3 regions of the Arthrobacter sp. PAMC 25486 genome follow, and region 2 is predicted to be linked to each of the others. Evidence: riboswitches for the same ligand, from Rfam matches in the RefSeq annotation. Region 2 holds a riboswitch; each other region holds the start of a gene.
The links. Region 2 has a riboswitch for S-adenosylmethionine ahead of art_RS11550 (cobalamin-independent methionine synthase II family protein). Riboswitches for the same ligand answer to the same signal wherever they lie in the genome.
Positions count from the first base shown of each region.

Region 1: another riboswitch for S-adenosylmethionine. It lies ahead of art_RS07320 (aminotransferase class V-fold PLP-dependent enzyme); the one in region 2 lies ahead of art_RS11550 (cobalamin-independent methionine synthase II family protein).
Region 3: another riboswitch for S-adenosylmethionine. It lies ahead of art_RS22395 (hypothetical protein); the one in region 2 lies ahead of art_RS11550 (cobalamin-independent methionine synthase II family protein).

Region 1 is NZ_CP007595.1:1,609,668-1,611,924, reverse strand. It holds gene art_RS07320 (aminotransferase class V-fold PLP-dependent enzyme) at 1-1,212, opposite strand, end outside; SAM riboswitch class IV at 1,252-1,365, opposite strand; gene hisN (histidinol-phosphatase) at 1,539-2,257, opposite strand, start outside.
Region 2 is NZ_CP007595.1:2,519,838-2,522,094, forward strand. It holds gene art_RS22955 (polysaccharide deacetylase family protein) at 1-265, opposite strand, end outside; gene art_RS11545 (CoA-binding protein) at 295-711, opposite strand; SAM riboswitch class I at 872-994, shown strand; gene art_RS11550 (cobalamin-independent methionine synthase II family protein) at 1,006-2,211, shown strand.
Region 3 is NZ_CP007595.1:3,929,675-3,931,931, forward strand. It holds gene art_RS22385 (hypothetical protein) at 1-148, shown strand, start outside; gene art_RS22390 (biotin/lipoyl-containing protein) at 238-471, shown strand; gene art_RS17780 (hypothetical protein) at 523-750, shown strand; gene art_RS22395 (hypothetical protein) at 817-1,104, opposite strand; SAM riboswitch class IV at 1,117-1,227, opposite strand; gene art_RS17790 (sodium:solute symporter) at 1,405-2,257, opposite strand, start outside.

The sequences.
Region 1 (2,257 bases), 910 kb from region 2:
GGGCAGGCCCAGGCGGTTTAGCAGCGGGTGGGCACAGAATTTTCCGTCGCGCACGCCCACGCCGTGTTCGGCGGAGAGGTATGCGGCGGCCAATCCGGCGTCGTACCCGGTGACCGAGAAATTCACGACGCCGATGCTGCCGCAACCCGGGTAGACTGACGCATCGCTGAACAGCGAGTGGACGGTGACGCCGTCGAGCTTGTTGAGCCCGTCGACGAGGTGGGCGCGCAGGAGCTGTTCGTGGTTGTGCCAGTCGTCGGCGTCCAGCGCGGCCAGCACGGAGGCGGCCCTGGCCAGGGTTGCGGCGCCCAGAACGTTGGGGGAGCCGGCCTCGTGGCGGGCAGGGCCATCGGTCCAGCTGGTGGATTCGAGGCGGACTTCCTTCACGGCGCCGCCGCCGGCCAGGTGTGGGGCGCCGGCGTCGAGCCAGTCTGCGCGGCCCACGAGGACGCCCGCGCCGAAGGGTGCGTAGAGCTTGTGTCCGGAGAACGCCAGGTAGTCGATGCCGCTGGCGGCCAAATCGATGCGGCGGTGCGGGGCCAGCTGGGCGGCGTCCACCACAATGCGGGCGCCGAACTGGTGGGCCAGGGCGGCAAGCTCGGCCACGGGCAGCACCTCGCCTGTGACATTTGAGGCGCCGGTGACGGCCAGCAGCACGATGTTTCCGGCGCGCAGCTGGGTCTCCACGCGGGACAATGTGGCGGCGATGGAGTCCGCCGCAACCACCGAACGGTGCGGCAGCGCCTGCCACGGCAGCAGGTTGGCGTGGTGTTCGATGTCCAGGTACAGCACCTCGCCGTGGGCGTTGGAGCGGCCCTCGGTGAAGCCGCGCTGCTTCAGGATGGACTCGACGCAGCCGGCCAGCAGATTCAGGGAGTCGGTGGTGTTGCGCGTGAAGATGACGGTGTCGTCGGCGCGGGCGCCCACAAAATCGGCCACAATCCGGCGGGCATTCTCATACACCGAGGTGCTGACCTGCGAGGCGTATCCGGCCCCGCGGTGCACGCTGGCGTAGTAGGGCAGGACCTCGTTCAGATGTGCCGCAACCTCTGCAACGGCCGGGGCAGATGCCGCATAATCAAGGTTGGCGTACCGCACATGCCCACCCTGAATCAGCGGCGCAGCCAGATCCTGGCCCACCACGGGCAGCAGCGGTTTGGCGATCAGGGAAAGGGTTTCAAGGGGTGCAGATTCCAGCAGGGCATGGCTCATGAGAAATTCCTTCGACGAAGGACCCTTTGGCTGCCAAGGAGTCCGCGCTTGCCAAGACCGAACAGGTCTGGCCAGGTCGTCACCCGGGGCACCCCGCCGCGAAAGGAGGGTTGCCGGCCAGCAAACCGGGGTTTAGCGCTGGCACTCGTGACCTATGCACAAGAGATTAGCCCAAGTTCCCCGCTTTCGCATTTGTTACGAAGCGTTTCGTCACCCTTCCGGGCCCCAGCGCAAGGCAACGAAAAAGAACGACGGCGGGAGGCCGCCGTCGTTCTTAACCCACCTGTGCTTCTGGGTCGCCACAGGCACTTCGTCAGGCGTGGTGATCAGCCCAGCAGATCATCCCAGGTGGGGTTCAGGCGCTGCAAAACCTCGGTGTGCAGGATGGAGTTGGTGGCCAGGGCGTTGCCGCCATACGGGCCGTCGGCGCCCTCGAGTGAGGTGAAGCGCCCGCCGGCTTCCTGCACGATCGGGACCAGGGCGGCCATGTCGTAGAGGTTGAGTTCGGGCTCGCAGGCGATGTCCACGCTGCCCTCGGCGACCATGCAGTACGACCAGAAGTCGCCGTACGCGCGGGTGCGCCAGACGTCGTCCGTGAGCGAGATGAACTCGTCGCGGTTGCCGCGTTCCTTCCAGCCGGTCAGCGAGGAGTAAGACAGTGAGGCGTCCTTGAGCTCGGCCACGTTGGAGACGCGGATGCGGGTGGCAGCGGCGAGCGACTTGCCCATGTACGCGCCGGTGCCGGTTGCGGCCCACCAACGTTTGCCCAGTGCGGGGGCGCTGACCAGTCCGACGACCGGAACGCCGTCGTCAACGAGGGAGATGAGGGTGGCCCAGACGGGGACGCCGCGGACAAAGTTCTTCGTGCCGTCGATGGGGTCGATGACCCAGCGCCGTGAACCGTGCCCGCTGCTGCCGAACTCCTCGCCCAGCACTGCATCGCGCGGGCGGACCCGGGCGAGCTGGCTGCGGATGGACTCCTCGGCGGCCTTGTCGGCATCCGTGACAGGTGTCAGGTCGGGCTTGGTTTCAACTGCCAGGTCAA
Region 2 (2,257 bases):
TCGACGGCGGAGCGGGCGTCGGGCGCGCCGTGGCACCGGCCGCTGTGGTCGCCGATGCAGCGGCCGCCGTACTTGTGGGAACCGTACGTCCGGGCGTGGAGGTTTCGAAGGTGGCCGTGCTTGCGGAGGTCCCGCCTGCCTGTGCCGGGGGTTGGGGGATAGTGGCAATCCACCAGATTCCTGTGGCCACGAGGGCAGCCGCCAGCGCAAGTGTGAGCAATCCGATCCAGCGGCGGGGGCGGGTGAGATGAAGGTGGCGCGGCATGTTTTCCTTCGACAGTTGTTGCTGTTGTGTTAGAGGCCCAGCCTGGCGGCTTCAATTTTCGGGCAGCTGTCCATGACCACGTCCAGTCCTGCGGCAGGGGCGCGCAGTGCCGCTGCCTCGTCAACCACACCGAGTTGCAGCCAGACGGCACTGGCGCCCACGGCAACGGCCTGGTCAACCACGGACCCCACGTGGGAGGAGTTCACAAAGCAGTCAACGACGTCGATGTGGCCGGGGACCTCGGCCAGGGTTTTGTAGCCTTTGGCGCCATGCACATCGTCGCCCTTCAGGCTCACGGGAATGATCTCTTGTCCCAGCTGCTGCTGGAGGAACAGGGCAACCCCCACGGCAGCGCGCAGCGGATTGTTGGACAAGCCCACCACAGCCCAGCGCCCGGGTGTGGTCAGGAGCCTGCGGACAACGTGTGGATCATTGGTGTGTGCCATGTTTTGAGCTTATCGCCGCGGGCCACGGAATTGCCTGCGCCCCGCGGAAGTTCGCTGAAAGCCGCGCCGAGGGCCACATCCAAAGCCTCAAAGCAAACCGGCCTGTCACATCCAAAGCGGCAATTTCTGCAGGGCTGGATCCCGGCACTAGGCTGGAAACTTCCCATCCAGAGCGGCCGAGAGACCTGGCTTGTTGACGCCGCAGCAACCGTCCAACGTACTGTCCCTGTCCCGCAGGTGCGGCAGTGCAGAGGAACGGTGCTACCGCCAGAAACGATGGAAAGGAATCTCCTCGTGTCTTTAAATACCACCCACATCCGCACCAGCCATGCCGGTTCGCTGCCCCGCACCGCCGCCCTCCTTGCAGCCAATGAGGTCAAGGAAGCCAGGGGTGTCACGGCAGAATTTGAGGCGCTGCTGGAGGAATCCGTCATTGATGTGGTGGCCCGCCAGAAGGCCGCCGGGATCGACATTGTCAACGACGGCGAGTTCGGCCACGCCATGTCCGACTCCGTTGATTACGGCGCCTGGTGGTCCTACTCCTTCGCGCGCATGGGCGGCCTGGAACTGGATTCGGACCAGAAATGGGCTGTGGACGCCGTTGATTCAACACCGGGCAATGTTGCTCTGACGGGCTTTGTGCACCGCCGCGACCGCAACATTTTCGCCGAGGCGTACAACGACCCCACCTCCGGAATCTTCTCCGCCGGAGCGAAGCTGTTCCCGAAGTGCACCGGCCCCTTGACGTACACCGGGCACGACGCCGTTGCCTCCGACATTAAGAACCTCACCACGGGCATGGCCCGGGCAGGCGTCACCGAAGGCTTCGTGGCTGCCCTGTCCCCCGGCAGCGCATCACGCATCTCCAACGAGCACTACGCCACGGAGGAAGAGTTCATTTACGCCTGTGCCGACGTGCTGCGGCAGGAATACACGGCTATCATCGACGCCGGGCTGACGGTGCAGATCGACGACCCCTCCATTGCCGAAAACTGGGATCAGGTCTCGCCCGAGCCATCTGTTGAGGATTACCTCAAGTTCACCCAAATCAGGGTTGAGGCACTGAACTATGCGCTGCGCGGCCTGCCGGAAGAGCAGATCCGCTTCCACCTGTGCTGGGGTTCCTGGCATGGTCCGCACACCACCGATCTGCCGTTCCCCGACCTTGTGGACACCATGCTTATGATCAACGCCGGGTCCTACTCTTTTGAAGCAGCCAATGTCCGCCACGAGCATGAGTGGAAGGTGTGGCAGGACACCACGCTGCCCGAAGGCAAGCTGATTGTGCCGGGCATCGTCTCGCACGCCACCAACGTGGTGGAGCACCCGGAACTGGTGGCGGACCGCATCGAGCGCTTCGCTTCAGTAGTGGGCCGTGAGTCCGTGATTGCCTCCACCGACTGCGGCCTAGGCGGCCGCGTCCACCCGCAGATTGCCGCCGCCAAACTGGCGACACTGGGCGAAGGTGCCGCACTAGCCAGCAAGCGCCTCTGGAAATAGTCCCCACAACACCAGCGGCTGCGGCAGACATGACGTCCGCTGCAGC
Region 3 (2,257 bases), 1.4 Mb from region 2:
GGCATTGTTCATCGCAGGTCTCGTCAAGGGAAACGCAGGGATGCTGGTCATGGCCGCCAGCTCCGCTGCGGTCCTTGGCGCCACGTGGGCTTCCATCAGTGCGGCAGCCGGGAACAAGGCAGCCAAGGCGCAGGCCGCCAACAGCTGAGCCGACCATTCCCTGCACCCCGGAACTGGAATATGCTGTGGGCCAACGGCCGTGTGCAAGGCGGCCGCGATCCGGACGGTGGCCACTACATGAGTGAAGTTCTGTTCCCCATAATGACGGGAGACCCGTCCGAACCGGGAGTCCTGCTGCAATGGCGTGCCCCCAACGGCAGTGCAGTCGTCGCCTATCAAATCATCGCCGAGGTTACGATTGACAAGTTCGACGCCGAGGTCAACACCCCGGTCTCCGGCACCTTGAACTGGGCGGTACAAGAAGGCGACGAGGTGGCACAGGGTGCGGTGATTGCCGTCATCGAGCCCTAACTTCTCCGTGAGCCGAGCCTCTGGTGAGTCTCGGTCCGGAGGCCCTCGGAGTTGTGCGCCTGGTCGGTCGACATTCAGATGCAGCACTACGCGTTGCGGGTGGACGACGGGCACTTCGACAGGGCACTCGTGCGCCCCATCGAAGCGCAGCTCGAGTACTGGACCAACCCGCAAATGACACGTTCGGGCGAGACGACCACCGAGCACGGCGGACGCGGCGTCTACTTCAGGGACCCCGCAGGGCATGGCCTCGAACTCATTACCCAGCCATATTTCTAGGCCCAAGGGATCGTTCCAGCACCAATGCTTGGATCCGGCGGCTGGAAAATTCCTGCCGGCAGCCGATCAGTAGGCAGACAGCCGGAAGCCAATGCCGCGCCCGGCCCGCACACCCGTCTGCGCAACCGTGACCACAAGGGTTCCGATTTCGGGAATCCAGCGGGCAGGCCGGACTGCGTTGGCCAGCGCGGAAATGAGCTGAGCCGGCTCCGGCGACCAGTACGCGTGGTGGCCTTTTGGGGTCAGGAAGGTGACAGCGCCGAGATTTGCATCAACGGCGGGCAGCACGGCAATTCCTTGTGTTTTCGCGGCGGCAGTGGCGGGTTTTGCGGTGGCGACAGTTGAAAGAGACATGGCTTTAACCTTTGCTTGCTCTTGCCAACGGAGGTTTCCGCCGGCCGCTTCCTCATCCGAACCACCCGTGAAGCATGGGGTTGGCGTGCGGCCAGTCGGAGCTTGGCACCGCATCTCTTGAAGCTGCCTCCAACACTACGTCGTTAAAGCACGACGGCGGGAGGTTCCGTCACATATTACGGAACCCACCGCCGTCGAACTTCTTGGCCCATAAAAGATCTGACCCGCAGAAAACGACGAGAATCGACGCGAAATCGCGTATTTTCACCGTTTTATGCGGGTCAGATGTAAAGGGGCAAGCTACTTCGCCAGTGCGGGAACTTCCTCGTCCGGGTTGGAATCGGTGGCTGCCGCGGCCAGGCGGTCATCCCAGGCCTTGCGGATGTGGGCCGGGGTTTCAGGGGTCAGCAGCGAGACTACAACGTAGACGATGAGCGAGGAGGCCAGACCGAAGTAGATGGGCTCGTTGGCGTAGATGCCGTCGGCGCTGTGGATGATGCCGGTGGCGTAGATGACAAGGGAGGCGATGGTGACAACGCAGCCGACGGCCATGGACCAGGCGGCGCCCAGGCCGGTGCCGCGCTTCCAGACGAGGCCGCCGATGATGGCCACGAGCAGGCCGCCGACGAGGATGTCGTAGGCGATGGTCAGGGCGAACACCACATCGTTGACCACAATGGAGATGCCTACAACGAGCACACCGATCACCAGGATGTACCAGCGGTTTGCCCTGATGTCGTGTTCCGGGTTGGTGGAATCGGAGTTGTCGATGTCCTTGCCGAACCAGCTGGCGACGAACGGAATGACGTCCTTGCGGGCCACCGTGGCGGCGGCAATGAGCGAGCCGGAGGCGGTGGACATCATGGCGGCCACGGCGGCGGCCAGCACGATGCCGCCGACGCCGATGGGCAGCAGTTCCGTGGCGACGAGCGCATACACGTCGTCCTTAAGTTCCACATGGCCGGACAGGGCCACGGAGGCGGCCATGCCGATCAGTGCGCCGGCAACGCCGTACAGGATGCAGTAGATGCCTGCCGTGGCGCCGCCCCAGCGGGCAATTTCCGGTGTGCGGGCGGTGAAGACGCGCTGCCAGATGTCCTGGCCGATGAGCAGGCCCAGCGTGTACACCACAAAGTAGGTGATGATGGTCTGG